Regions from separate parts of the Paenibacillus glucanolyticus genome, predicted to be linked through region 3. Evidence: riboswitches for the same ligand, from Rfam matches in the RefSeq annotation. Region 3 holds a riboswitch; each other region holds the start of a gene.
The links. Region 3 has a riboswitch for thiamine pyrophosphate ahead of WDY75_RS27765 (ABC transporter substrate-binding protein). Riboswitches for the same ligand answer to the same signal wherever they lie in the genome.
Positions count from the first base shown of each region.

Region 1: another riboswitch for thiamine pyrophosphate. It lies ahead of WDY75_RS05475 (ECF transporter S component); the one in region 3 lies ahead of WDY75_RS27765 (ABC transporter substrate-binding protein).
Region 2: another riboswitch for thiamine pyrophosphate. It lies ahead of WDY75_RS11090 (YkoF family thiamine/hydroxymethylpyrimidine-binding protein); the one in region 3 lies ahead of WDY75_RS27765 (ABC transporter substrate-binding protein).
Region 4: another riboswitch for thiamine pyrophosphate. It lies ahead of tenA (thiaminase II); the one in region 3 lies ahead of WDY75_RS27765 (ABC transporter substrate-binding protein).

Region 1 is NZ_CP147845.1:1,145,809-1,153,364, reverse strand. It holds gene WDY75_RS05505 (AraC family transcriptional regulator) at 1-646, opposite strand, end outside; gene WDY75_RS05500 (LysE family translocator) at 654-1,250, opposite strand; gene WDY75_RS05495 (DMT family transporter) at 1,395-1,754, opposite strand; gene WDY75_RS05490 (TetR/AcrR family transcriptional regulator) at 1,759-2,328, opposite strand; gene WDY75_RS05485 (energy-coupling factor transporter transmembrane component T family protein) at 2,552-3,358, opposite strand; gene WDY75_RS05480 (ABC transporter ATP-binding protein) at 3,355-5,031, opposite strand; gene WDY75_RS05475 (ECF transporter S component) at 5,024-5,653, opposite strand; TPP riboswitch at 5,745-5,857, opposite strand; gene asd (archaetidylserine decarboxylase) at 6,023-6,826, shown strand; gene WDY75_RS05465 (SDR family oxidoreductase) at 6,887-7,556, opposite strand, start outside.
Region 2 is NZ_CP147845.1:2,300,069-2,307,624, reverse strand. It holds gene WDY75_RS11110 (nitroreductase family protein) at 202-804, shown strand; gene WDY75_RS11105 (carboxypeptidase regulatory-like domain-containing protein) at 906-3,152, opposite strand; gene WDY75_RS11100 (hypothetical protein) at 3,130-3,483, opposite strand; gene WDY75_RS11095 (sigma-70 family RNA polymerase sigma factor) at 3,476-3,964, opposite strand; TPP riboswitch at 4,202-4,304, shown strand; gene WDY75_RS11090 (YkoF family thiamine/hydroxymethylpyrimidine-binding protein) at 4,393-4,995, shown strand; gene WDY75_RS11085 (YjcZ family sporulation protein) at 5,067-5,162, opposite strand; gene WDY75_RS11080 (nucleotidyltransferase domain-containing protein) at 5,278-5,976, opposite strand; gene WDY75_RS11075 (class I SAM-dependent methyltransferase) at 6,120-6,842, shown strand; gene WDY75_RS11070 (methyl-accepting chemotaxis protein) at 7,035-7,556, shown strand, end outside.
Region 3 is NZ_CP147845.1:5,994,645-6,002,200, forward strand. It holds gene WDY75_RS27745 (glycoside hydrolase family 65 protein) at 1-2,142, shown strand, start outside; gene WDY75_RS27750 (EAL domain-containing protein) at 2,382-3,428, opposite strand; gene WDY75_RS27755 (GGDEF domain-containing protein) at 3,638-5,167, opposite strand; gene WDY75_RS27760 (VOC family protein) at 5,488-5,877, shown strand; TPP riboswitch at 6,051-6,162, shown strand; gene WDY75_RS27765 (ABC transporter substrate-binding protein) at 6,276-7,307, shown strand; gene WDY75_RS27770 (MTH1187 family thiamine-binding protein) at 7,396-7,556, shown strand, end outside.
Region 4 is NZ_CP147845.1:5,449,986-5,457,541, reverse strand. It holds gene WDY75_RS25500 (hypothetical protein) at 1-435, opposite strand, end outside; TPP riboswitch at 1,872-1,975, shown strand; gene tenA (thiaminase II) at 2,121-2,807, shown strand; gene thiM (hydroxyethylthiazole kinase) at 2,857-3,693, shown strand; partial or broken gene thiD (bifunctional hydroxymethylpyrimidine kinase/phosphomethylpyrimidine kinase) at 3,690-4,241, shown strand; gene WDY75_RS30815 (bifunctional hydroxymethylpyrimidine kinase/phosphomethylpyrimidine kinase) at 4,368-4,910, shown strand; gene thiE (thiamine phosphate synthase) at 4,907-5,566, shown strand; gene WDY75_RS25470 (dicarboxylate/amino acid:cation symporter) at 5,765-6,937, shown strand; gene WDY75_RS25465 (hypothetical protein) at 7,213-7,518, shown strand.

The DNA of each region.
Region 1 (7,556 bases), 1.8 Mb from region 3:
GATGTTTGGCGCGCTCCACTTTGCAGTTCAGATAGTACTGATAAGGCGAGAGCCCCGTATTCGCTTTAAAGGAACGGATGAACTGATACTTCGACATCCCGAACTCCCCGCTTAATTCGTCCAGCCTTAGAACATGGTCCAGGTGACCCTGCATCAATTCTTTTGCCTTCCGGGTAAAGATGGTGTCCCTCCTGCCGTCCGGGTTCAGAATATGCTCGTTAAAATGTCCCGCCAAACCCAGCAGCAGCTCGCTGCTCATTGCCTCCGGTTGACCGGTGAAAATCGACTTTGTCACGTCCAGGATGCTTTGCCGAAGTCCGGCATGATACACAACCGGGGACTGAAAACGGACAATATCCTTCTTCTCGATCAATTCCAGGAACAGCTCAGGATGAATGTAGATCATGACATAGTCGATACCCGTCCGTTCCTGCGACCAGCCATCATGATTCTGCTCTGGATGGAACAGCATCACCCCGCTTTGGTAGGAAGCCTGCTGACTGCCATCCAGCGAGTATTTCTGAATGCCGCGCAGGGTTACGCCAAGGGCATACTCCTCGTGGTAATGTTTTTTGTATTTAAAATCAGTCAGGCTCGCGGACAGCGCCGTAATGCCTACCGCTTTTTTATAGATAAACTGCTCCATCTTTCCATCACCCCTTTATGAGCTCAGGTATGCCAGATACCACGATTGCCGAATACAGCAGAAACAAAGCCAGAATCGTGTTGGTCGTTCTCCGATATTTTTGCATAATTCCTTGAAAAAGGCTACCGCACACCGCCCAGGTCATGTACGCAGACAGCCCGATTAGTGATACCGCAACAACAAACGCAGAGATGACAGGGCCTGCCGTATAATATGGCATGACATAACTCGGAATAACCGTGAGGGTGAACAGCACCACCTTCGGATTGAGAAACTGCATAAGAAAACCGGATGTGAAGGATGTCGTTTGGTTACCGGACGACTTGGATACATCCATGGTATACACTTGATACGCAAGATACAGCATAAACAGGCAGCCCGCAATTCGCAGCACCGGCAGAATGAAAGGCATGCTGGACGTCAGCAATTGACCTAACACAACCGAAGCGACAATTAATAGGAAAAAGGCAATCGATGCTCCGGCAATGTAGCGCAGCGTCTTTTTCATGCCGGAATTTTGAACAGAGGCCAAGATGACGATATTCGCTGGCCCCGGCGAGAACGCCACAATGACACAGTAAATAAAAAACGACGAAAGGTTCATGATGATAGCTCCTTACAAAGGAATTTCCTTTGCCATTATAGAGCCGGTTGCGCTGCGGGGCATAGTACATTATTGCAGCAGAACAAGAGCCGCACCAAGTACTTGGCACAGCTCTTCTCTAAGAATCCTATATGGTTGACGCACTTAGTTGCCGGACTGATGAATCCTTGGCTGTTCCTGCGCATGCGCGCTGCCTGACAAATTCAGCAGCACTACACCCGCAATTATAAGCAGGATGGAGAAGACCTTCAATCCATTGATCTGCTCCGCAAAAAACATATATCCGATAAGCGTAATAATAAGAATGCCAAGACCTGACCAAATCGCATATGCCACCGAGATTTCAATCTGCTTCAGACTCAGCGTCAGAAAGCTCAGGCTGCAGATGTAGAATACAACCAGCAGAACGCTGGGCAGCGGTTTGCTGAACCCTTCCGACAGTTTCATATTCAGGGTACCCGCCACCTCAAACACAATCGCCAAACCTAAATACAACCAATGCATAATCTTACGACCCCTCCCGTTTATCCGCGGCGATGCCAAACAGTAATATGTCCATGATGGACTCCAGCAGTTCTCCCAGCGGCAATTGATGCTTAACCGTCGCTCTCGAGTCATAAATCTGATGAAGCGACCCGAGGTACAGATCAATGAACACCGGCAGATGGATTCTCTTTAGACTTCCTTCCGCCATCCCCTGCTCCATCAGCTCGCTGACAATACCCCATTCTTCTCTGAAAAAGGTGTCCAGCTTCTCCCATTGCGGATAATGCGACCGTTTCAAATCCGGCAGCATCCCCAAATCCATCTTCTCCATCTCCTGAGGCAGACAGATCAGAATTTGGCGAAGCTTCTCCGGAATGGTAAGCTCCTCATCCGCTGCAATGTCACGTTCCTGTTCCTGGATATGCCGGATCATTCCATCAATGATATGTTCAACAATCTCTTCCTTGGAAGAGAAATGCTCATAAATCGTCCGTTTGCTGATGGCAAGTTCTCGGGCCAGGTCACTAACGGTGAAGGTGAAGCCCTGCCGCTGAATCAATCGCATCGTTTCATTCAATATTCGCTCACGCAAGTGAATACTCCCCCGCTTCTGGTACTTCAAATACTATATCAGTACCAACAGTATTATAACGCCAAACTCGGCATTAAATCCAGACATCCTTACAAAAATATGAAGAATGGCCTGTTCCACACTCAGGCATAGCCTTGAAATCTCACCAAAAAAAGATATCCCAAAAGGTCCATAAAGACCCTTCAGGATATCCCCGGCTTAGTTGCTGCAAAATGAATTCTTCTTAATCAAAGCGCACATCGCCAATCCCGAACCACGGAAAATACCCGGCTGCCACATAAGCGCAGCAGGCTGCGGCCGCCAGCAAGCCGATCACCAGCAGATCATACCGCGAATAACGTGACGGATAATAATACGTCCGGGCCTTCACCTGGTCCCCGTTAAACTGCTTCGCCTCCATTGCCGCAGCCACCCGGTGTGCCCGGCGGATGCTCTGCGCCAGCAGCGGCACCACGTACATCCCCGCACGGTTGACCATGTCGCGCACGCCCCGAATCGGGCGAACTCCCCTTACCTTCAAGGCTTGACGGCGAATCACAAACTCCTCCCACACCATGGGCAGAAGCCGTATCGAAGCCATGAAGCTGTACGCATACTTGGGCGCAAGCCTCAGCTTCTGCATCAGGCTGTAGAATAAATCCACGGAGGAAGTTGTCGTTACAAGGAGCAGTCCCTCCGAGGCAAAAGCAATCCCCTTAAACCCCAGATGCAGTCCCCGGTAGAAGCTTTCTTCCGATACCCGGAACAACCCCCACTCCCACCAGAGAGTCTCCCCTTTGCCGAACAGCATCATGGAAGAGGACGAAGATATAAAGGCAAGCAGAAACGGAATGAAGAAGAGCAGCATCTTCCACGGTTTAACCCCACTCAGCACCACCAGACAGACCATAAATACCAGTGCCTGATACATCATGAAATCCAGATCATGGGTCAGCACCGTCATGAAAAAGAGGGCAAAAATAAGGCCGAGCTTCACCACCGGATTGGCCCGGTGCAGCCAGGTGATCCGTACAGGGTTCCATATATTCATGAATTCACCCCCGTGAGGTGAGCTGCGCTTGCGGAGGAGGGATCGTAGGATTCTCCGGCCCGGTTCAATCCATCATCCTCCTGCCGGGATTCCGCACCGGTACACAATCGGGGTGAAGCCATGCTCGAGGTCAGCTGACCTTCCCGAATTTCCCATATATGCGTGGCGACCCGCTGCGCAATCTCCATCTCATGGGTCACCATGAGAATGGCGGTTCCCGTGCGGCGCAGACGCTCGCACATCTCCAGAATCGCAAACGTATTCCGCGCGTCCTGACCGAAGGTCGGCTCATCCAGGAGCAGAACTTCCGGCTGTCTGGCCATCGCAGTGGCAACGCTTAAGCGCCGCTTCTGACCGGTTGACAGCTGATAGGGATGCCTGTTCTCCATTCCGCTTAGTCCGAAGCGTTCGAGACAGCGATCGGCTTGGGCCTTCGCTTCCTCCGCAGGCATGTTATCCACCAGCAAGGAGTAAACAACCTCGTCGCCAATACGCTCCGTCAGAAACTGAAGCTCCGGATTCTGAAACACGAATCCGATTTGACGGAGCTGCTGCTCTCTCTTCTTCCGCACCTTTCTCGCCTTGCCTTGCACAACCTCTTCCCCGCAGAGCACGTAGGTCCCTTGCGCGCGCAGCAGTCCCATCAGACTGAGAAGAAACGAGCTTTTCCCCGCTCCGTTCGGCCCTACCACCGCAATAAATTCTGCCCGATAAACTTCTGCCGAAGGGAGAGAAATCACAGGTTTATCCCATCTCAGTCCCTTGAAATCCTCTAAGCGGATCACAGGCTCCCCATCTAAAGGGTAAGGCAGGGCAGCCTCGTGCAGGAGATTCCCCAGATCTTCGCCATAGGCATCAACCGGAGCAAACAATTCCCGGCCGGCCCGGGTCTGAGCATAATCTTCCCACACGCCGGGATACCAGATTCCATAGGATTTAAGCTCGCACTCATACTTAGCAAATACTGCCGCCGGCGGTCCATCGCCCAGAATAACGCCATCCGGACTGAACAGAACGACACGATCCACGTATTTCGCCATCTCTTCGATCCGGTGCTCGACGATGATCAGTGTACGTCCTTCCGATACGGATTTCACTGCATCCCAGATCTGCTCCCGTCCTTCCGGGTCAAGCAGTGCGGACGGCTCGTCAAGGAACAGCACCTCCGGCTCCAGCAGCAGGGCGGAAGCCAGCGCCAGCCTCTGCTTCATCCCTTGCGACAGATGGCCGATCGGCAGATGAAGCTCCTCCAAATTCAGCCCCACCTCATGCAGCGCCGCTTGCATCCGTTCCTTCATCTCGTCTCGGGGAATACTCAGATTCTCCAGTACAAAGGCCAGCTCCTCATCCACATACGGCATGCAAAACTGCGTATCCGGGTCTTGAAATACGTATCCCCAGGAGCGCGGGACAATCTGTGCCTCACACTTCATTGGCACTTCCGTAGCGCGGGGAATCATTCCGCTAAGCACCTGGAGCAGCGTGGATTTGCCGCATCCGCTCGGACCAAGCAGCAGCACCTTTTCCCCACGGGCTGCCGAGAACGAGAGATCTTTGAACATCAGCCTCTCTTCCCCGGGATACTTCAAGCGCAGTCCCTCCACCTGCACAGCCTGCTCCTGTTGAACCTCAGCGGACTGAGCCGGAAATAGGCTTACCGTGGCATTAGACATGGCGCGCATCATCCAGCGCTTCGTAATCCTTCTTCGACGCGGGACGCAGCAGAGACGTTACGCCTGTGCGATCCAGCGCCTTGGCCAAGAGCAGCATTAACAGACCTGCAATAACTGCACCGCTGATTACCCGCATACCGTATTTGGCAAGGAACATCCATGTCTGCAGATCATCCGTATAGCTGTAATAAAAGTCCATCATCATCGAACCGATGGCCGCTCCGGCCCCGGCAATCACCAAGGTCCACGCTGAGGTACTCCGATAGCGGAACGCCGCGAATACCAACTCTGCCCCCAGTCCTTGAATCAAGCCATATAACAATAGAGTCAATCCCCAGCCGCTGCCAAACAGCACCTCCACGTGGGCCGCAGCCACTTCCGCGATGATGGCCACGCCCGGCTTGCGAATTAACAAATAAGCCAGCGTAGCTGCCGCAAACCACATGCCGTAGAGCAGCTCATCCGCTTCAAAAAACAACGGTTTAAAAAGATTATAGACCGACCCCCAGAAGTGATAAATCACGCCAAACACAAGCGATACCAGCACCGTCACCAAAATATCGCTTAACCGCAGCCCTCTTCTGGGCTGAACCCCCAACTTCTCTTGCATTGATGTTCCCATAACAACCTGTACCCCTCTCCACCGCTATTTTTGTGTAAACACAACAAAAAACCGTCTGGAAAAACGCGCAGACGGAAAAATAGGCCCTATGTAGGCAGGGTCGGATATTCTCTACGCTGGCATTACCCAGTTCAGATTAACGGTCAACAGCGGATAATAGCTGCAATCTCAGCCTGATTCACTCAAGCCCCCGTATTCCCTATTCGGTTTTATGTTAATTTTAAAATACAGGTCCGCTCCAGAATTTGCAAGAACCTTTTTTCAAATATGGCTATTTATTGATTTCCATCTCATTCTATGTCAATATCAGAGTGATTGGCTTTTCCACCATCGTTATATTGCTTACACCTATGCACAAAGGAGAATGACATGGCTAAACAATTGCTGCGTCTGATGACTGAGCTCTCCTCCCGAAAATGGTTGTCCCGAATGATGGGGCATTGTTCCCACAGCCGGCTGAGCCGTCATCTAATACCTGCATTTATACGAATCTATCAAATTCCGGCTCATGAAGCGGAGAAAGAGATCCACGAATACCGCTCATTGAACGAGTTCTTTTCCCGCCGGTTAAAAATAGGCCTGCGTGCCATCGATGACACCGTCGATGCCATGGTAAGCCCTGTCGATGCCACTATTTCAGCAATGTGCGCCATTCATGCCGGCACCATTCTGAGTGTCAAGGGACAGGATTACACCCTGAGCGAGCTGCTCGCGAAATCCCCGAGAATGGAAAACTATATAAACGGTTATGCATTCGTATTGTATTTAAGCCCAACAGATTATCACCGCATCCATTCACCCGTAACCGGTGTTCAGGCGGAAAGCGAGCATCTGAAGGGGAAGGTTTACCCCGTGAATGACTTTGCGATGACCCATATCCGAACTGTGCTGAGCCGCAATGAGCGTCTCATTACCTACATTGCCCATGAATTCGGAGAAGTTGCCGTCGTGAAGGTGGGCGCAATGAACGTGAGCAGCATCCGTTACGCCGATGAGAGCGTTAAGAAATGGCAGATCGGCGATGAACTCGCGTATTTTGAATTCGGCTCTACCGTTGTGCTTTTGACGGAGAACGGCACGTTTAGCCCTCGCGGCGACCTGGAGCCCGGCTCCAAAGTGAAAATGGGAGAATTACTCGGTTTGCTGCACCCCTCCACGGCCAAAAAAGGGTAATTCCTGCCGACTCAGCGCACATGACAAGTTAAGGCAATCGATCATTAGCAGCATGAATGATTAACGTCTGCCCAGCATCCGATAAATCATCTGCTGAAACCACCGGTCCGGCAGCAATCCCTTAATCCATGCGGTTATACGCGTGCCTTGAGGCAGCTTATATCGGAATCTCGGTTTGGACATGGAGGCAATCCTTGCCACGAGCTTCGCCACCTCCAGCGGATTTCCGCTTCCCCTGGCTGTCCGCTCGGAATAGTCCAGCACACCCTTCAGCATGTCGCTGTAGGGTGACCCTTCCTTCACCTCTAACTCACCAAAGCTCTTATTCCAGATCGGTGTGCCATAAGCACCTGGCTGAACCAGCACAACGTGCATGCCGAAGGTCATAAGCTCCAGCGACAGGCTCTCCCCGAATCCTTCAATCGCAAATTTGGAGGAAGCATAAGGTCCATAACCCGGGAAGCCGACCACGCCGCTGATGCTGCTCATGAGAATAATCTTGGAATTCTCGGTCCGGCGCATCAGCGGCAGCATGTGCTGTGTCACAGATACCGTTCCGAAGAAATTCGTCTCCATCTGTCTTCTCCACCCACTCAGCGGCACTTCCTCCACCATTCCGCCTACCGCTTCACCAGCATTGTTCACCAGCACATCCAATCGACCAAACCGCTGCTCCAAATGCAGGGCAACCGCCCGTATCTGCTCTTCATCGCATATATCCAATCGAACC
Region 2 (7,556 bases), 3.0 Mb from region 3:
TCTGAGTTTCGTTCTGAATTGTTGACATTTGCAACTCATTATATTAACATGCTAACATAAATATCATTTCTAACAAATTGTTAGTTGATATGGAATAATGATTATGAGCAAAATGCTTCACTAAAATGCATATTTACCTGAATTAAAGGACATCTTCTTATCAGGCTTATGCAACACCATTACATCAGGAGGTTTTTTCTTATGTCTAAAGATTTTTCAACTGCACTCAAAAATCGTCGCTCCCACTATGCTATCAGCAAGGACCCTGTCATTTCGGACGAGCGTATCCAGGAAATTGTGAACGAAGCTGTTAAGTACACTCCGTCTTCCTTCAACTCCCAAAGCGCACGTGTCGTTGTACTGCTCGGCGAACAGCATGACAAGCTGTGGAACCTGACCGAGGGCATCTTGAAAGAAGTTGTCGGTAACGAAGAAGCATTCAAATCCACGGCTGAAAAAATGGGCGCATTCCGCGCTGGATACGGTACAGTACTGTTCTTCGAGGACAATGACGTCGTTACAGGCCTGCAGCAAAACTTTGCGCTGTATGCAGACAACTTCCCGGTATGGTCCAACCAATCCAACGGCATGCTGCAATTCGTGGTATGGACTTCCCTGGAGGCAGAGGGCCTGGGTGCATCACTGCAGCACTATAACCCATTGATCGACGAAAAGGTGAAATCCGAATGGAACATTCCAGAGAGCTGGAAACTGATCGCTCAAATGCCTTTCGGTAAACCGGTTGCTGAACCAGGCGAAAAAGAATTTGCGCCGATTGAAGATCGCGTGAAAGTATACAGCTAAGTCCTTAGCGGAAAAGGCCGTCCACCCAAGTTTTTGATAACTTGGATAGGCGGCCTTTTTTCATACAGACACTTTATCCAGCAGTGAAACTGCGACTCTACTTAATTAACATGTAATAAGGCCTGAAGGAATGGCTTGATCTCTTGGAAGTCCTCTCCCGGCGTCCACAACTGAATGGCATCCCGCTCTCCGCTCATGCCCCATTGCAATTTCTCTTTCAGTATCTCGGTATAGCCTGAGTTTCCCTCAGATTCGATCAGCATTCGCTCCACCAGAACAGCCCAATCCGTATCGCTTGACATCATGCGCTCCGGATATTTCCGGGCCAATTGCAGCGTGCTTTCCAGCGAACCGCTGTGCAGCATATGAACGGCGAGGTAATTGCCGATAAAACGGTGGGATTTATCCTGTCGGATCACCTGCCCAAACCATCTCTCCGCCTCCTCCAGCCTGCCCTGCTTCATAAGCGCTGTTGCGTGGAGAGAATCGGTATAGGAATGATCCTCGCTTTCGCTCCGTACAGAGGAGTACCGATCGAATGCCGGATTGTAACTGTCCCAATCTTCATTATTATAGAAGTAATTCGTCAAATCCATCAGGTAGCTTGGTGCCGGATGCCGTTCGATCATCTCCTGCAGGGTGGATAAGGTTTCCTCTGAACTTCTGTTATCTACATCCTTGGACAACTGATCCTTGATCTGTTGCAATCGGAGTTTCATCCTTAAGCTGTGAATATCTTCTGGATGCGAGCTCACATTATCGTTATAGGCCGCGAGCGATTCATCATATTTACGTTCGAGTACCAGCTGGTCCTCCGGCGTCAATTCACGACCCTTTAACAAGAAATACGGTAAATAACCCATGGTGCTCTCATTGAGCCGGTACCCGCTGCTGCTTGTTAACTTCGTGCCGTCATCCTTGTAAGCATCCACCGACCAGAAATAGAGAGCCTCTGGGTTGGAGTAACCAAGCACACTCTCAGGTGCAACGGTCGTCCAATCATACGGATCCTCGTAGGAAAGTCCGATTCTGAGATCATACAGATCCTGAACAGCAACCCGCAGCGAATTCCCTTCAATATAGTTATCCATCGCCGTCATCATCGATCCGCTGCCAAATTCGATACCAACACTCAGTTTATAGTAGGCGGCTTCGGGTATAGCCTCCCATTCAAAATAGATCATGTCGCCGCGTATCTCATCATGGTTTACTGGAGTTGTCAATTGAATCAATGGCTGCAGCGTGACATCAATCCGTCGTGTCGATTCCGGGGCGACCTCCACCCAATCCCCCGATTCTACAGGCCACGTTCTGCCATTGATTTGTTCATAATTCAAACCAATGCCGAGTTGATACCTGCCGGGCTCTACACCCTCGAAATGATAGCGACCGTTCGCGTCTGTCAGCATTTGGTGCGGTTCGCTTAACAGCAGACTGTGATTCAGATCGTTGTTTTTACGTAAAAATACACCTGCGAATGGAATCGGATCCCCCTCACGATTTCGCAAGGTTCCGCTTACCGTTGACAAGGTCTCTCCGTCTAAAATCCTCTTCAGCCGTCCTTTCAGCTGATTCGCCCGTTTTGAGATATCCGAATTTGCAAAGTTCCCGCCGGACCCTTCTGATATCCGATTCAACACGTCCATAGCGGCTTGGGGGCTCCCCCGACGCAGGAGCATTTCCGAGTGATATAAAAGGGCCTTACTATGGATGTCCCTCCAATCTCCAGAAAGGACTTTCCCTAATCGCTCATATTGCAGCGCCGCCTGATCAGGCTCGTCCAGCCTGTCATAGAGGCTCGCAAGCTCCAGCACCAATTCATGCTGGTAGGAATAAGGAACAGGCTCCGGAGAATATCCGCTGCTCAGATCCCCGAACTTTTGGATAGCGGTTTCCAATATATCCGCTGCTCCCTCCACATCACCATTCATCGAATAATGCTCCGCAAGGTCTATTGCGGCATATTTCATATATTCTCCGGCTGGCGCTCCCAGCACATATTGATTCAGCAGCGGCAAACGTTCATCCTCAGTAAAACGAATCTGCTGATCGGTGCTTCCTCCTGTGCTGGTGAACCCCGGACTAATAAACACATCAAACCGATGAGATAGCTCTGTTGCTCTAGGCACAATCACATACTTCTCGATCATCTCCCATTTCCGGTTGCTGCTGCTTTCTTCATGAATAAGGTCAATGACTTTGGCTATCCCCTCAGCTTGGCCTTGTTCTATCTGCTTCTCCGCAATCAGCAGCCCTATTCGAGGTGTGAGCATAGATACCATCATAACGAAGAGGATTAAACCCGAAACCCCCAACACCAGGTGTTTAATCTTGACCCGAATTTTCAAGCCTGGCCACCATCCTCTCGTACTGATCCTTCCAGTAATAATTCCCCCCGGCTTCAAGCAGTTCATTGCTCACCTGCAAGGGCACGGAAACAGCAGGTTTCACAATTGCTTCCCTCCATAACAAACCTCCGAGCAGCAGAACGGCCGCTACTGCGCCAAAATAACCAATTGCGGCAGCAGAAATTTCTACTTCCTTATTCCACAAGGAAGACAAACGTTCGCGGCTGGATTTTGGAAATGTGCGAGAAATCACCTTCTCTGCGCCCAGGAATCGAATTTCCTCCAGCTCCTGCTTTAGTTGTTCGGCCATTTCCTGTTCTTCGCTACGCATCGCTCTCCCCCTTCTCGACAACAATCTGCCGGAGTTTATGCCGCCCTCTCATTAAACGTGCCTTAACCGTGTTTATATTCAGCTGCAATTGCGCTGCAATTTCTTGAACACCCAACTCATTATAATAATAGAGCGTAATCACTTCTCGGTATGTATAGGGCAGCTGCTGCACTGATTTGATCATTTCAGCCTCACGCCAATGGACGCCCAGCATTTCATCCACGGCAGGTACACTTTCGTTTACATGCTGGTCCATCCTCGGCATGGGAAAAATATGACGCCAATCCCATTTTCGCTGCCGCATCCGGCATCGATTCACTGCAATTCGGGTCAACCAGCTACGAAGTTTGTCGCCGTCACGAAGCTGAGCGATATTCTCGAACGCCTGGATAAAGGTATCTTGAACGGCCTCTTCAGCCGCTTGACGGTCACGCAGCAGCAATACCGCCGTGCGAAGCAGATAATCTCCATACTGTTCCATCAATTCCCGGAGAGCCGCCTCTTCTTTTTGTTTTAAGCGCTGTATGACATCCAGGCCATCTCCCCCTCTCTATAACTATGATGCGTCTGGTCTTTCATCGGTTGCATCAATTTGGATCAATGTCGAAAAAAAAATCGAATGATTGAAAATCTTCCGGCAAAACGATACAATAACACAAGCAAGAAACCTTTGTCTTCCTGAACTGGCAATAGTTCCGGGACCAACTGCATATCATGTTGGCTGTACTAGGGGTGCCATGTGCTGAGAGACGGCGTGCTGCCGTTAACCCTTATCACCCGATCTAGGTCATACTAGCGTGGGGAAGTGTAGCATTTATGTTTATACTTTTTCACGTAGGCATAACTGCACTTTCTTCACGGGGTGCGGTTTTTTTGCGTGGATTTATATCATAGGGGAGGATAACAACAATGAGTGAGCTAACATGTGGAACCAGTCGCATCGTCGGATGCCGATTCTCGGTGTTTCCGATGACTGACCGATTTGTGGAAGTCATTATGGACGCGCTGAAATCCGTCAACACGGGGAAAGTATGGATTCAGACGGATGATGTGAGCACCTGTATTCGTGGACGGGCGGAGCATGTATTTGATGTAACGAGGGCGATTTTTGCTTATGCGGCAGCAAGCGGTGTGCACACCATCTTTAACGGAACTTATTCTATTGGCTGCCCTGGTGATACGGAAGCCGATGTATATATGTCAGAGGATTCGGAGCGTTTGAATCGCGAGATTGGGAAGAATGCCGATATAGATACAGCCTGCCAATTTGCCCTTTATCCACTGGGTACAGACCATTACATGGATGTTATCTATAAAGAGGTGCATCGGGCTAAGGAAAAAGGAACGTTCGCCGGAAGCGTTCACTATGCCAGCCGGTTGGACGGCTCCATCTCCAAGGTGTTTGAATCCCTCGAAGATGCGTTTTTGCATGCGATCCAATCGGACAGCAGTCACCTTGTCATGACCGCAGTCGTGTCTGCACACAGTCCATCAGCCAAGCCAAGACCGTGATCACTTCTATATAACAGGCAAAAGCCCGGCGCATGCCGGGCTTTTGCGATTTGCTCCAAGAGCTTGACGAATTAAACCCAAGCACTCGAGATAATTACGAGCAGGATGAAGAGAACCAAAATAATACCTACTGAATTACCCCATCCACCACCATATACTCCGCTCATGAAGATCCCTCCTGGATTTAAAGAATGACGTGACCGAATCACATGATTATTGTATTGGTCGTGGAAGGCGAACGTCACGGCTAATGTACCTCTCTTATTGCTCACCCGTCAAAATCTATTCCTCATAACCCACAAGAAGCATGCCCCCGAACGGGTTCAGCATTTGCTCTGTGAATGCCAGAAGGAGGGAGGGATCATCCTGTCGATACATCGCTGAAAGCGAAACCTCCAATTGATCTCCCAAGGTCGTGCTGAAACGGTGGAACAGCCGAAACAGCATCTTGCCTTCCCCTGTCCATTCCCCATTCACTCTAAGTACAAATTCGCAAAGTACCGTCATGATCTTTTGCACCGTAAACCATTTCTCGCCATCCCGCTTAGGATTCTTCAAATCCTGCACATATTCCGTAATCATGTAACGGTATTCATCAATATCGGTTTGCATCCATGGCATCGGTCCGTAATTCAAATCATGCTGGGCCTCTACGCGGACTGCTTCTCCTTCCGGCAACGAGCGCAGCACCTTACCCTCCGCTGTGATCCGCTGCAATGTCGGATTGGCTGCCATCACGCCCTCGTCGAAGTATTCACGATAGGATGACAAAGACAATATAAACAATTCCACAATCCATCCATCCGCTTCCAGGGTCTTTCTCCGCATCTCATCTCCGTCCCGCTCAAGGATGACGATGTCCAAATCAGATTGCTCGTTATGTTCTCCTCTGCTTGCGCTACCGCCAAGCACAGCTAGCAAACAGTCGGGATAATGACGGTGAATAACACGCTCTGCTGCCTCCATCGGTTCCTTCTTCATGGCTATTTCCCCCAGTAGTTCTCATAGCTCCCGAAAAAAAGGGCTCAAAATATTTAATTCAGCAAAAACCCCAAACGTACCTTAATCATATGGTAAATAAACGATTACCCTCATGATGACTACAAGGAAGAAGGGAAGATAAAATGAACTACATTCACATGCTATCCAGATTAGGTATGGGCAGTGCGCATCCGGGCGGATTCGAGGCTACCTTAAGAATGCTGAAGAATTATCCGATTGAGCCAAACAGTCGTATTCTGGAGGTTGGCTGCGGAACAGGCAGGACAGCATGCCATCTTTCGGAGATGGGCTATCAAGTCACGGCCATAGATCTCAATGAGAATATGATTAAAAAAGCACGCACCAGAGCCGAAGCCATGAAAATGGACGTGCAATTTTTGCAGGCTGATGTGTGCGAGCTGCCTTTTGAAGACAACCAGTTTGATCTGATTATGGCCGAATCAGTCACCGTATTCACGGATACGTCGAGATCACTCCCTGAATATTATCGCGTTCTGGATCAAGGAGGCGTTCTGCTGGACAGAGAATTGCTGCTGAATAAGCCAATGCCTGAGCCAAAGCTCAAGGAGCTGCTGGAATTCTTCGGGATTCCGAATCTGATGCTGCGGGAAGAATGGGCACAATCCTTGCTGGCTTGCGGTTTTAAGCAGGAGGAAATTCTGGAGTATAACCACTTCAACGAACAATTGAAGGAAGAGCAAACACGTCATCTGGATACATTTGAGCAGCGCGATAAAGGACTTCTGTTTGATGTAACGTTATGGGAAACGTTATTCAAGCATGACCGGATGATCCTGGATAACACCGATTATCTCGCTTCCGCCTTATTCCGTGCCGTAAAATAATATTGCTGCGTATCTATGCAACGAGAGGGGATTTGTCTGTTGGCTAGTTAGCTGCGCTTCCCCTCCCCTTCCAAAACATCAGTTCTTTCGACCCATTTCAACACTTTTTGTCAATTCGTTATATCTAGTTCAGCCCGGCGATGCTATAATCATGGTAAATATATCCTATGTTGTCGAGGAGGACTCATTCTTATGGCATGGTTCAACAGACTCCCAATCTCACAAAAAATTACTGCAGCCTGTTATCTTATTGCCGCTTTATTTGCGGTTCCAATGCTGCTTGCGTTTATTCTAATGGGCAAAGCAATCATTGGCGTGGTACTTGTCTTGGCTTTAATTGGACTTACCCTTCCTCTTTCTCGCGTTATTGAGAAAACGCTTACGAATTCATTCGCCGAAATTTCCAGCGTTTCTGCCAAAATCGCCAAAGGCGACTTTACCTTCCAGGTAGAAGAGGTTGGAGGCATGAACGATCTAAGCCGAACCTTCAACAGCATGGTGGACAAGCTTCGCAAAATTTTACAGGAAACCTCGGACATTACCCGCAAGGTAATGACATCAAGCCGAAGCATTTCGAATAAAAATCAGGAGCTTATTCAAGTGATGAATCAAGTATCCCTCTCCTCCAACGAGCTGGCCGTCGGTGCGAACGAAATCTCGGAGGACGTATCGGAGATGACGCATTCCATCCGCGAAATCGAAGAGAAGGTCAGC
Region 3 (7,556 bases):
TACATGGCCGGTGTCTACTATCCGGACAAAACCCGTGTAGGCTGGTGGAAGAACGGTTACCCTGAATATTTTGCCAAAGTGCTGAACAGCACCAACTGGATTGGCATTGGCATCGAAATCAACGGCGCGCCGCTTGATTTGGCGAAATGCACAGTGAAGAACTTTGTCCGTGAGCTGAATATGAAGGAAGGTTATCTCTCTCGCAGCTTTACCGCTGTCATGGAAGACGGTAAGGAGCTCAAAGTCGAAGCCATCCGCTTTGTGAGCATTGTGCGCCATGAGATCGGAGCCATCCGTTATGTTGTGACCCCTCTTAATTTCGGTGGTGAGCTGACCATCACGCCTTATCTTGATGGCGATGTGAAGAACAAAGACTCCAACTATGACGAGAAGTTCTGGCTGGAAGTGTTCAAGGAAGCGGCTCAAGGATCAGCTTCCTTAACTGTAAAAACCAAGAAACTCGATTTTCATGTGACGTCCGTGATGTCCTACAACATCGTGAAGAACGGCGAAAAGCTTGATGTGCAAGCAGAGCTGATAGAACAAGAGAAATATGCCGCCAACCGTGCAAGTGTATCCGTATCGGAAGGTGAGGTCATCACCGTCTATAAATATGTCGCCAACGTCACTTCCCGCAATCATGGCCTGGGCGAACTGGTGAACGCAGCGCGTGCGGTGCTGGAGCCGGCCGTCGAAACCGGATTTGAGCTGCTCTTGAAGGAGCAAGCTGCAGCTTGGGGCGACAAATGGAAGGAAAGCGATATCGTTATCGAAGGCGATGTGGCAGCCCAGCAGGCGATCCGCTTCAACATTTTCCAGCTCAACCAGACTTACAGCGGCGAGGACGACCGCCTGAACATCGGACCGAAGGGCTTTACCGGGGAGAAATACGGCGGCAGCACCTATTGGGACACCGAGGCTTACTGCTTGCCATTCTACCTGAGCACCGCGGATGCCAGCATCTCCCGCAACCTGCTCATCTACCGCTATAAACACCTGGAAAAAGCGAAGGAAAATGCCAGGAAGCTTGGTTTCACCAAAGGTGCGCTCTACCCTATGGTGACGATGAACGGTGAGGAATGCCATAACGAATGGGAAATTACGTTCGAAGAAATTCACCGTAACGGCGCCATTGCGTACGCCATCTATAACTATGTTAACTATACCGGCGATTTCTCTTATCTTGGTCAATACGGACTGGAAGTGCTCGTGGAAATTTCCCGTTTCTGGGAAGAGCGCGTGAATTACGTCCCCGCGAAGGATCAGTATATGATGCTGGGTGTAACCGGACCGAACGAGTACGAGAACAATGTGAACAATAACTGGTATACCAACCGGATTGCCAGCTGGACGATGGAATACACCCTTGATGTGCTGGAATATTTGAAAGAGAACGAGGATTCCCGCTATGCAGAGCTTACGGCGAAGCTCGAGCTGCAAGAGGTAGAAACGGACAAGTGGCAGGATATCATCAGCAAAATGTACTATCCGGAAGATGCGGAGCTCGGCGTATTCCTGCAGCAGGATGGTTTCCTCAACAAGGAACTTGTTCCCGTTAAGGAATTGGACCCTGTACATCTGCCGCTGAATCAGAACTGGTCCTGGGACCGCATTCTGCGTTCGGTATATATCAAACAGGCTGACGTATTGCAAGGATTGTTCTTCCTGGGCGACCAGTTCGATCTGGCAACGAAAAAACGCAACTTCGACTTCTATGAACCGTTCACGGTACATGAGTCCTCCCTCTCTCCTTGCGTACACTCCATTCTCGCATGCGAGCTTGGATATCAGGAGAAAGCGTACGAGATGTACCTTCGTACAGCTCGCCTGGACCTCGACAACTATAACAACGATACCGAGGACGGCTGTCATACAACCAGCATGGCAGGAACCTGGATGTCCGTTGTGCACGGCTTCGGCGGCCTGCGTGTAAAAGACGGCGTATTGCACCTGAATCCGTTCATTCCGGGTCACTGGTCTTCCTTCTCCTTCAAGGTCATGTTCCGTGGATCCCGACTGAAGGTCAACGTGAAAGGCAGCGAGACCATCATCGTGAACGAGACGGATACACCTGCTGTCCTGAACGTGAACGGCAAAGAATACAGTATTAGCGGACTTGGAGAGGTAAAAGCTGCAAGATAAGCGGTACGGGGACAACGGGGACATCATGTCCCTTCCCCTCCCATAAACAAGAGCCCTGGATATTATTCCAGGGCTCTTGTTTGTATATAGAGAATGGGCCCCTCAAGCATCCCTTCTCATTATGAAGGGGCCCATTCTCATCCTTGGCAGGTATCTGTATTTGCAGGGTCCAGCCAAGGCTTCACCAATCAGCTGCGAGCTTCATTCTCACTTTGGCAGGTATTTACCGATTATGTAGGCTATGAATAGATCAGTTGAGAATGCGGATCACGCGGAGGGCGCTCGGATGGTTTACCGAACAGATACCCCTGCGAGAGCTCGATCCCGATATCTCGGCAAAAATGAAACTCCTCCCGTCTCTCAATGCCTTCAGCCAGCACCATAGCCCCGAAATCATGAGCCATGTTCGTGATCATTTCAAGCTGCTTCTGCTGGGCGGCATTTCGATCGCAATGGTCGATAAGACTCCGGTCGATCTTCACATAATCCGGCTTAAGCCTGATCATCTGCTCCAACGTGGAATAGCCCGCCCCTACGTCGTCCATGGCTACCGAGATCCCGTGACTGCGATAAACCTCGAATATCGATTGGAGGTGCTTCACATCATCGATCTTCTCGGTCTCCACAACCTCAAACACGAAATCCCTCGGATCCAAATGGAGCCTGTCGATGGTATTAAAAGTATGACTGAGACACATCTGAGGATCATATATCGACGATGGCAGGAAGTTTACGAAACGTTTCACACCTAAAGGAAGCCACTCTGCGCTGGTTTCAATTGCACAGGTTCGTGCCGCTCGGTCCAGAAAAGAATGCAGTCCGGTTTTTCGGGCGGTCTCAAACAGCTCATACGGTTGGAACGCGACTCCCCCCTCTATCGGACGAAGCAAAAACTCATATGCAACGATCTGCTCAAAGTGATCTACAATGGGCTGCATATAGCTCGTAAACTGCTTATGTAAAATGACATTGACCATATCGTAATGCTCCATCTGCAGCTCGAACTTCTGCATAGGGGTCCACGTATGCCGGATCTGTGGAGCTTCTCCACCGGTAACACAGAAGGACAGCTCTTGACGAATCTTCAGCGGAAGGGGTTGCAGACACTTTATCATGGAGATTAGTTCCGCAAGTTCCTTATAGTTCACAGCACAACCCTCATTGTTCTTTTGTACCGTGTAGCCGTTCAGTGCAAGCAAGCCAATAAGCTCACCGCTTGCAGGCTTCATATGAACGGTCCCCTGGTCCTCAATCGGTTCAAAGGTGCTGCAATTGTCGCAAATCATGTTCGTCCTCCTTGGCAAGCTAGCTCTCACTATGCTTCTTATCGGCATTTTGAATATGATTTCTTTGCATTTTATGGATTTTATATCGAAGTTATGACCTGTTTTATGAGAAATGCGCAAGATTCGTGCAATGATAGGGTTTTAATCTACAAAAATCGACTTATATTGCTTTTAACAACGCATTGTCGATATTTCTGGTTATCCATCCCTTATTCAATCTTCTGATCCAAAAGCTGCAGCTGCATCGTCCGGTCCACATCGAAGTGCCAGCGGGCATTCCGCTCCTTCGCGGCATACATCGCTGCATCCGCACGGCCAATGAGCTCCTGATCGTTCCGGGCATGATCGGGATACACGGCAATACCGATACTCGGCGACGTTCTAACTTCATATCCCTCCAGTTCATAAGGCTCGCTGAGCAGCATCCAAATCTCCTCCGCCATCCAGATCAGCTCCTGATCCTCCCCGGCCGACTGGATCATCACGGTGAATTCATCTCCCCCTAGACGGGACACCAGAATCCCTTTGGATTCCAGCGACTGAAGGCGGCATGCAACCTTGCGGATCAACAGATCTCCGGCACGGTGGCCATAACGATCATTCACCTTTTTGAAACGATTCATGTCCATGTAGAGAAGCCCTACCCGCGATCCTGTCCGATCGGCCTCTAACAAGGAGCTGGACAGTCTTGCGTTGAAGTAACGACGATTATACAATCCCGTCAGATCATCCCGGTGAGCAAGCGATTCGCTCTGCCTCAGACTTTCATGCAGTCGATGTAACAAGCGGTCATTCTCATACTGGATCAGGATCTGGCGGAACAGAATCAGAATGACGCACAGGGATAGACCGGTAAACAGACCGTTCCAGCCACCGAACCGCTGCGCCATGAGGGCAAACATTCCGCCCAGCACGCCATATGGAAGCAAATATCTGACAATCAAGGTTCCTACAGGACGCGGTTCCCTCTCTTTCACCGTTTGATTTCCGGTATCGGGAGCGGGCTGTGCACCTGCAGAAGCAATGAAAAACACAGATAACGTATGTAAAGGATCAAGATATGCACGAACTTCGAGATTCACGAAATGGACGAGATAAAAGTGCAGTGCATCACCCATAATATAAGCGCTTCCGCCAAGACTTAATGAAATGACCGCCCATTTCCCTAATTGCCTGGTATTAAAATACAACACCACGGTAAATAAAATAAGTACCATTCCGCACAGCGGAAACAGCATATCCACCCATACGCTTCCCGTCCCCCCCGAATACGTACTGTCCTGAAGTTCGGGCTTGATTAAATACTCCCAGCCCACCGTCATGAACGTTACGCCAACGATGACGATATCCAGCATAAACCGCAGCCCCCTAAGCGGGCCTTGAACATGCCGGAACAAATAAATGAGGCAGCTGGCGAACAGGATCACTTCCAGTCCCCAGAAATAGCTGGATATCTGGAAAGCGCTCTCTTTCCCGAACCCGAAAAAAAAGGAGGAGACGATCCGGGCCGCTGCATCGGCCATCAGTCCGATACTTACCATAAACCAAAACCTGCGAAGATGTGCCTTATAACGCCGGCTGACCCGGATTAAATACACGGAGGCGGCCATAGGAGCAATAATGACTAGCACACGCTGAAGCGATAAAGCATCAGGCATCCACAGAACAGTCATTATCTGAATAAATGCATATATAATGGCGAGTCGAATCCACAGATGATCTGCTGGAGTTGGACTCATAAGCACTCCCCCTTGGCAAAAAGGTAAGCTTGTACACGATGGATGATTTAGGTCTTTTGAATTAAGCTCTCTATTCCTCATGATACTTTTTACCCATCCAAAAGTAAAGACGAGGAAATCAAAGAAAAATCATCTATCCGGCACATTGCTAGAAGATCTATATAATGAAGTTTTTCTACTGGACGGGTGTACTTCAAATGCAAGGACTACACTCAATTAAACACGTGAAAACCTGAAAAGTTTCTATATCAATCACCTACTTGACGTATAGGAATCATATGATATTATTCTTCATATCTTATACGAACCGGAAAGGGTGTATGGCAGTGTCACAGAAACGATTGGATCATGTTGGTATTGTAGTCCGAAACCTGGAAGCCACGATAGCGTTTTACACGTCGGTAGTCGGCCTTGAACTAAAGAATCGCCTGACTCATACCAATGGGGTCATTCAACTCGCGTTCCTCGGATTTAATGGAAGTGACGAAACGGAAGTCGAACTTATCCAGGGTTACAGCGACTCGCTGCCTTCGGAAGGAACGGTGCACCATTTTGCAGTCAGTACGGATGATATTGAAGAAGAGTATGCACGCGTCCAAGGACTTGAAGTTCCTCATCTGGACGAGGAAATCGTCACTCTCCCGAACGGCTATCGTTATTTCTTCGTGCATGGTCCCGAAGGGGAATGGATCGAGTTCTTCCAGCGTTAACCCGCACGCAGCACGGTATCCAACATTTCATCTCTTAAAATGTTCATATGCTGAACTCTTGGGCTGCCTAAACGCGGTTCCCTACATAAGGCCTGTCCTGTTCATGACCTTTTTCGAAAACTAGACAGGTCTTGGTGTTAGGACTATAATAACGGATGTACTGATCGAAACTTCATAAATATCGGGGGAGCTGGAATTTAGCCGGCTGAGAGTGTATCCGCTTTGATACTGACCCTTACACCTGATCTGGGTAATGCCAGCGTAGGAAGCCAATGTTTGCGGCAGCCATATTTGCCGTACTATACACTTACGCCGTCATGCGTCCTGAGATTATCGGGGCGTTTTTTTTGTGGAGTTACGAGGTAATAGAAATAGAACTCATAAGGAGAGAAGACACGATGAAGAAGGGAAGATGGGTCCCCCTGCTTCTCGCTTGTGTCCTGCTGATGGTTGCGGCCGGATGCGGTACAGGCGGACAGAACAAGAACACAGGCGCTGAAGGAGAAGACGCCAAGAGTCCTGGGAAACTCCGTGACGTGCAGCTGATGCTCGATTGGTCCGCCAATACCAATCACACGGGTCTGTATGCAGCGAAGGAGCTCGGATATTATGAGGAGGAAGGGCTCAACGTCCAGATCGTCCAGCCGGGAGCCGGTGGAACGGATACGCTGGTCGCATCCGGTAACGTGCCGTTCGGCATCAGCTATCAGGAAGGGGTAACCCTCGCCAGAACGCAAGGCTTGCCGCTCGTCTCCATTGCGGCGATCATTCAGCATAATACATCCGGCTTTGCCGCTCCCAAGGACAAAGGGATCGTGAAGGCTGGAGATTTCGAAGGTAAATCCTATGGCGGCTGGGGCTCCCCCGTTGAGGAAGCTGTCATGAAATCCATCATGGAGATCGACGGTGCCGATGTCAGCAAAGTCAATATGGTCAACATGGGCGATGCCGATTATTTTACTGCCGTCAAACGCGACATTGATTTCGCCTGGATATTCTACGCCTGGACGGGCATCGAAGCCGAGCTCCGCAATGAGCCGCTTGATATGATCTATGTGAAGGACTACTCTGACCAGCTCGATTATTACACGCCGGTCATCGTGACCAACGAGAAGCTGATCCAAGAGGACCCTGAGCTTGTCAGAGCCTTCATGCGGGCTACTTCCAAAGGATACAACCATGCTATTGAGCATCCTGAGGATGCAGCAGCGCTGCTCTCGAAGGCCGTGCCTGATCTGGATGCCGAGCTGGTTCTGGCCAGCCAGAAATGGCTGAGTCCCCGCTATCAGGATGATGCGCCTCGTTGGGGTGAACAGAAAGCCGAAGTATGGTCGGGGTATGCCGACTGGATGTTTGAGCGCAAACTGCTGGAGAAAGAGCTTGATGCAGACCGCGCGTTCACCAATGATTTTTTACCGGAACAACCATAAGGTCTTTTTCTATCAAGAAGAGAGTCGGCCTGACAGCAGGCTGTCTCTCTTTCATAATCATATCGCTGCACGAAAGGATGGATTATATATGGCGAACACCCTCTTGAGCATTCAAGTGATACCCCGGACGCCGGGTGGACGGGACAGCATCCCTTATGTGGATGAAGCGATCAAGGTTATTGAGGATTCGGGTGTGAAGTACGAGGTCCATGCACTGGAGACAACCATGGAAGGAGAACTCTCCGAGCT
Region 4 (7,556 bases), 540 kb from region 3:
CCTGCGTGCCCCTGTCAGCATCCAGCCCAGGGCAAGGCCATACGCCAGATGCCCGGTCAGCCAGAACGCCAGGGCGGCGAGGTCGGACAACGCCGGTGTGCGAACAGACAACGCCGTGGTGGGGAACAGAAGAAGTCCAACGGCAAGACAGACCAGGATAACAAAAGACATGCTGCGTTTACGAGACCATGCTTTTTGCTGCAGGAAGAGGGTTAGAGCCATGCTCAGCAGGACGGAGATTAGAAGGTGCAGCATAAACTCGGTGAGATCGGATAGCTGCAGTTCCTTCAGGACAGGCACGTAATCAACGTTCAGGAGCAGCGTGTAGACTTTGTATGAGGTGAAATGCTCTACCATATTCAAGATCAGTCCAAGGATGATACCGGCGGCAATGCCTGCCCAGACCGATTGGGTAAACCTGTACTTACGCCACATGAGCGACATTCCCCCTTTAGTTGCCATTGTATAACACTCGTCTATTGGAGTGAAACGAATCTTCACAGTAGAATAAGAGCGAAGCTGACTACGCGGGGAAGGGCAATGAACATAATCAGATAACCTAATATACTAGCCTGGTCGCCAACACCACTATCTCACGAGTAACCCTGGTTCGTGCCGCTGTCCTCGACTTATTATCGGACTCTAGATCCGCTATTTGCCTCAATTGTGCCCGTTTTTTGAATTTTGCGGACTCAGGATCCCTTATTACCTCATAAAACAGCTAATGTACCGACTCATATCACAAATAACGCATCTCATGTCCGTTAATCTCAAAAGTAACACTTTTCTAGCAAAATAACGTATCCTCTGTCCGTTAGCGCAAGAGCAGCATGCCCATGCCCACCACCGCCATCAAACCACCATCAAACAACCACCATAACCATAACCATAACCATAACCATGAATAACCACCATCACACTACCACCATTACAGCGCAGCAGGATTTCTTCAGATGATCCACGGCGTTACGGACGTGAAGCCATCCCGAATGGGCGTTAGCTCTGCTGCGCCAATACCACTATTTCACGACACTATTTCACGAGTAACCTTGGCTCTTGGCGATGTCTTCGACATATTAAAGGACATCAGATCCGCTATTTGCCTCATTTAGTTCCTTTTTTGAATCTAACGGACTCAGGATTCCTTATTACCTCATAAAACAGCTAATTTACCGACTCATATCACAAATAACGCATCTCATGTCCGTTAATCTCAAAAGTAACACTTTTCTAGGAAAATAACGTATCCTCTGTCCGTTAGCCCCAAGAGCAGCATGCCCACAACAATCACAACCATCATAACCATCATAACCATCACAAACCCCCGGTATTATCGTAGATCCAGGTGAGTTGATTGTGCCCATAACCACACCTATAACCATCACAAACCCCCGGAGTATTACCGTAGACCCAGGTGAGTTGATTGTGCCCACACCCACACCCATAACCATCACGACTACCACCATTTCAGCACAGCGAAATTTCTTAAGACTGCGTTACGAGGTGCAGCCATCCCGAATGGGTTTAACAGCTTTCGATTGGTTCGTCATCAATAGGCTCCTCTTCAAATCATGTATTTGAATTGCTCGGATGTACTCATTATGGGGATATGCCTTTGAAGCGTCTGTGTTTCAGTGTATCGAGATCAGTTTTTATGCGAACATGGCTATTCTGGTACGATGCGGTGTCCTAACATTGACTCCGTTTCTTCCCTTGGCCCTGGTGCAGATTATCTATCCACAATCCTTCGCTAAATCGCTCAACAACGAGGTCACCCGATTGCACAGGTTCGTGCATAAGAATTTCGTTAACCAACGGTTAACGTTTGACACCATCCAAAAACCTATGTACAGTAATAGACAAAAGAATAGGAAGTCCACTAGGGGAGCCGTTGGCGGCTGAGACAAGAGTGTATCTTGGACCCTTTGAACCTGATCTAGTTCGTACTAGCGTAGGAAAGTGGAGCCTTCGTATATAAGGCCTCGGTATGTTTTTCTATCGTACCCGGGCTTGTTGACGAAGCCGCTCCAGTTTTCGGGGGCGGCTTTTTAGCGTTGCCTTGAAGGCTGTGTGCGTAACCGGACTTCCTGCTTTTCAATTCATGAGAGGTGGGGATAAGTATGAGTTTCACGCAAGAGCTTCGCAGGCAGTCGGATGGCATTTTTCAAGCGATTTTTGATCATCCCTTTGTGAGAGGGATTGCTGCCGGAACATTATCGAGGGAACAACTGATTCACTATGTGAAGCAGGATTTTGAGTATTTGAACGCCTACATGCGGATTTATGGCATTGCCATATCCAAATCTACCAGCAGGAATGAGATTGCGACTTTTAATGAACAGATTTCTTTTATTCTGAACAGCGAGATTCATCCGCATCAGAACTTTTGCGCTGCCGCAGGGGTGACCTACGAGGAGCTTCAGGGGTATCCGCTTGCGCCGTCCGCGCATCATTATATCCGTCACATGTTGACGGTGGCGCATGAGGGCAGTCTTGGCGAGATTATGGCAGTGCTGCTGCCATGTCCCTGGACGTATCTGGAGATTGGCTGCAAGCTGCTGGATGAAGTGAAGCCGGATGAATCTCACCCGTTCTATGACTGGATTTATTTTTACGGCAACCGCGGGGAAGAGGCGACGGCGAAGTTTTGTAACGGTGTCGACCTGTGGGCGGAAAGCGCCACAGCGGCGGAGCGGGAGCGGATGACGGAGCATTTTATGCTGAGCTGCCAGTTGGAGTACATGTTCTGGGACATGGCTTACAAGCAGGAGGAGTGGCCGGTGCAGATGCAGGCTGCGGTGCTGTAAAGAGTAGTGTCTGTAACGATCTAGCATAGATAAGAGAGGCTGATTTCATATGAATATATGGGAAAAAGAGGTTTCGGCGCTTTTGAGCAAGGTACAGCAGACGAGCCCCCTCGTTCACAATATGACAAACGTGGTGGTTACGAATTTTACGGCTAACGGCTTGTACGCGCTGGGCGCGTCGCCGGTAATGGCATATGCGCCGGAGGAAGTGGCGGATATGGCTGCCATCGCGGGTGCCGTGGTGCTAAACATCGGCACGCTGAACCGCGAGCTGGTAGACGCGATGATTACCGCCGGGCTATCGGCGAATGCCCATGGCGTACCGCTCCTATTGGACCCGGTCGGTGCGGGCGCGACCCGCTTTCGGACGGAGTCGGCGCAGCGGATCCTGCGCGAAGTGAAGGTTTCGCTGGTGCGCGGGAATGCGGCTGAAGTGGCTCACCTTGTTGGGGAGGCCCGCGAGATCAAGGGTGTTGATGCAGAGAGCAGCGGAGATATCGGCAATGCCGAGCTTGCGGTGCGGGCTGCGCGGGAGCTGGACACCCTGGTGGTGATCACGGGTAAAGAAGACGTGATCACCGACGGGACTGATGTTCGCATCATTACCGGCGGCCATGCGCTGCTCACAAAGGTCACCGGAGCAGGTTGCCTGCTGACCTCGGTGCTGGGTGCTTTTGCCGCAGTTGAATCCAACCTGCTGCTTGCAGGCACAGCGGGCCTCGCCTTCTATGGCGCAGCCGCCTCCCGGGCAGCGGAGCGTACGGCTGATCTTGGGCCGGGGAGCTTCCAGAACGCTTTTCTGGATGAGCTGTCCAAGCTTCATCCAGGTTCGCTGCAGGGTTACGCGGCCATCCGTGAAGCTGCTGCTGCAGGTGGTGCCCGATGACAGAGGTTCGCGTACCCCGGGCGTTGACCATTGCCGGATCGGACAGTGGAGGCGGTGCCGGAATCCAGGCGGACCTGAAAACCTTCCAGGAGCTCGGCGTGTACGGCATGTCGGCTATAACCGCCATTACCGTACAGAATACTTTGGGGGTTCACGGCGTCTATCCGCTGCCCCCGGAAGCTGCGGCGGAGCAGATCGAAGCGGTAGGCTCGGACCTTGGGGTAGACGCATTGAAGACCGGGATGCTGTTTAACGCTGAGATCATCCGTCTTGTTGCTGATCAGATCCAAAAATTTGGCTGGGAGAAGGTTGTTGTTGATCCGGTGATGATTGCCAAGGGAGGCGCCGAGCTGCTGCAGAACGAAGCGGTGCTTGCAATGAAAGAGCACCTCCTGCCACTGGCGTTGGTGGTTACCCCTAACATCCCGGAGGCGGAAGTATTGGCAGGGATGCGCATTCGGACGATGGAGGACCGGCGAGAGGCTGCAAGGCGTATTTATGCGCTCGGTCCGAAGATCGTTGTTATTAAGGGCGGCCATGATGAGGGAGGACCTGACCGAGAAGATAGGGATCACGAAGAAGCACGGATATATGGCATCAGCGCAGGGGCGGATCGGGAAGAGAATTTAGAAAAACATTTGGAAGAACATTCGGAAGAACATTCGGACAAATACATGAAAGAGATTTTGGTAGAACACACAGAAGAGCAGATGGAAAAACACATGGACAAACACCAGGAGGATCACAAAAACAATCACAAAAACAATCACATAAACGATCACATAAACGATCACATGGAAGATATTTTGAAAGAGCACACGGAAAAGCACATAGAAGTGCATCTGGATGTTGTGAATCGTTCCTATGATCAAGCGAGAACAGCCATGCACCCGGAGAAGTATAGTCACATGAACTCCCCCATTTTCAAGGCTGTAGGAAATGATAGAGATCCTCAAGTCATCGATCTTATATATGATGGTGCTGCCTTCACGGAACTCAGCGGGAAGCGGGTGAATACCGTTCATACACACGGGACCGGCTGCACCTTCTCAGCAGCAATCGCTGCAGGCTTGGCTCAGGGCATGAGCGCATTCGATGCCATTCGAAGCGGGCGCTCATTCATTCAGGCGGCCATTGAAGACGGCTTGAACTTGGGGCAAGGACATGGGCCGACAAATCATTGGGCGTATCAACGTCGTCTGGGGGTGCTCCGATGACGGGGAGGATCGCACCCGAGATGATGAGACAGCATCTGCGAATGTACCTCGTACTCGGCAGTGTGAACTGCATCGCTGAACCGGAATGGGTTGTTCAGGAAGCCATGGTCGGCGGTGCGACCATGGTCCAGTTCCGGGAAAAAGGGCGAGCTGCGCTTACCGGCGAGCCAAGGATTCAGCTGGCACGCCGAATCCGGAATCTGTGCCGCCAGGCCGGTGTTCCGTTCATCGTCAATGACGATGTGGGGCTGGCTCTCAAGCTGAACGCCGACGGCGTGCACATCGGGCAGGACGACGAATCCGCAGCTTCTGTCCGTGAGCGGATCGGTAAGCGGATTCTTGGCGTCTCCGCGCATACAATAGAAGAAGCTCGCCGGGCGATCCACCACGGCGCCGATTACATCGGTGTCGGTCCGATCTATCCGACCGTCTCGAAGGAGGATGCCAAGCCGGTGCAGGGCCCAGGACTTCTGCGGGCCATGCGCGCAGCCGGAATCGATATGCCGATCGTTGGGATCGGCGGGATAACGGCAGAGAAGGCGGAAGAAGTGGTTGGAGCGGGAGCCGATGGTGTTGCCGTGATATCCGCCGTGACTGCTGCAGGGTCTGTTCGGGATGCAGCTGCCAGCATCAGAGCCAAGGCTGACGTTATCTAGAATTGAATCGGAGACGAGGCATTCCATTATTAAAGCGTAGTGTGGGTCGGCACAATCCACCGAAAGATGCAGATGTCATATTTTGACTAATGACAATGATATCCAAAATATGATAAAGTTTGTTTATTCCGTCTCCGACGGAATATCGTCCGTTCGGAGTGGACAATAAACGAAAAAACATCTGTAGGTGATCGTGACATGAAGAAGAAAAAACTCGGCTTACTGCCGAAAATCCTGATTGCCATTATCCTAGGTATTGTGATCGGCTCATTATCGCCGGAATGGCTGGTTGCATCCCTGGCTACGTTTAGCGGGTTGTTCGGGAACTTCCTTGGTTTTGCTATTCCATTAATTATTATCGGATTCATTGCTCCCGGAATCGGAGAGCTCGGAAAAGGAGCAGGTCGTCTGTTAGGTGTCACTACCGGGCTTGCGTATATCTCCACGGTTCTAGCCGGTCTGTTAGCGTTTGTAGCAGCGACATTATTGTATCCGCATGTGCTGGAGGTTGGCGGCCTGATCAATTCCTATACCAATCCGGAAGAGGCGCTGCTGGAACCTTTTTTCAAGGTGGAGATGCCTCCCGTATTCGGCGTCATGACGGCTCTGCTGCTGGCCTTCACGCTTGGGCTGGGCGCGGCTATTATCAAGGGACAGGCTTTGCAGAAGGTGATGGTGGATTTTCGGGAGATTGTTGAGAAGCTGATCGCCTCGGTCATCATTCCGCTGCTGCCGTATCATATTCTGTGCGTGTTTGCCAATTTGACCTATGGCGGGCAAGTGACTATGATCCTGTCGGTATTCGCAAAAGTATTCATTATGATCATTGCGCTGCACGTGCTTTTCCTGGTCATACAATATTTCGTTGCAGGTCAAGTCGCGCGCAAGAATCCGTTTACCCTGCTGAAGAACATGGTGCCGGCCTATTTTACGGCTATAGGTACTCAATCCTCGGCTGCGGCCATTCCGGTTACACTGCGTCAAACCAAGCTGAACGGGGTCCGTGGGAAGGTGGCTGATTTTGTTATCCCATTGTGTGCAACCATTCACCTCTCCGGCAGTACGATTACGCTGGTAAGCTGCTCCATGGCGGTTATGCTGCTCACGGGTATGCCAGCTTCCATCGGGACGATGTTCCCGTTCATCCTGATGCTCGGAATTACGATGGTCGCCGCTCCCGGCGTTCCTGGAGGTGCTGTTATGGCAGCTTTGGGTTTGCTCGAGTCGATGCTGGGTTTCGATACAACGCTGACCTCGCTCATGATTGCCCTTTATATTGCGCAAGACAGCTTCGGCACAGCCTGTAACGTAACAGGAGATGGAGCGATTGCCGTGATCACGGACGGCGTGAGCAGGTCGGAACCTGCGTAGCATGCTGTACGTTAAGAGCCAGTTCAACACCTATTCGTGTGTTGGGCTGGTTTTTTTGTGGCATCGATGGCTTATGGCGGACGTTGGATTTTTTTTCGGTAAAATTAGAGGGGTTGAGGATGTTGGAGGGGGAAATTTTATGGATAATCTCGCTGACAGTAAACTTGTAAAATTACGAAAGAAGAAAGCAATGCATCCCATCTAGCATCAAAAAATTTCACTAAATCATAGAGCGGTTGCAAGCAGTGTTTTTATGAAGAGGAGAACAACCTATTATGAAAAAGAAAATATCTCTGTCTTTATCCGTTATTTTGTTAGTAGCGATGCTGGCATTTTCCCCTTGGATCACGGAGTCTTTCGCAAAGACAAGAGCCATGACAGACTTTGAGAAGAAATGGGAAAGTACCTCGGACGGTTGTGGATTTAATTGCTCGGGCTGCGGGTTTTTAAGTTCCAAGAAGGTGATGTTTGGCCGGAACGTGGAGTTGGCATTTGCTTGCGGTCTATCTCCAACAACGAACGGAGAAATGGAGAAAACGAACGGCAAGTTTTTCGTTTCGTTTTTGGGGACTGTGCATTGACTGTAAGATTATAGCCTTATAACTTCCAAGCAGAATCT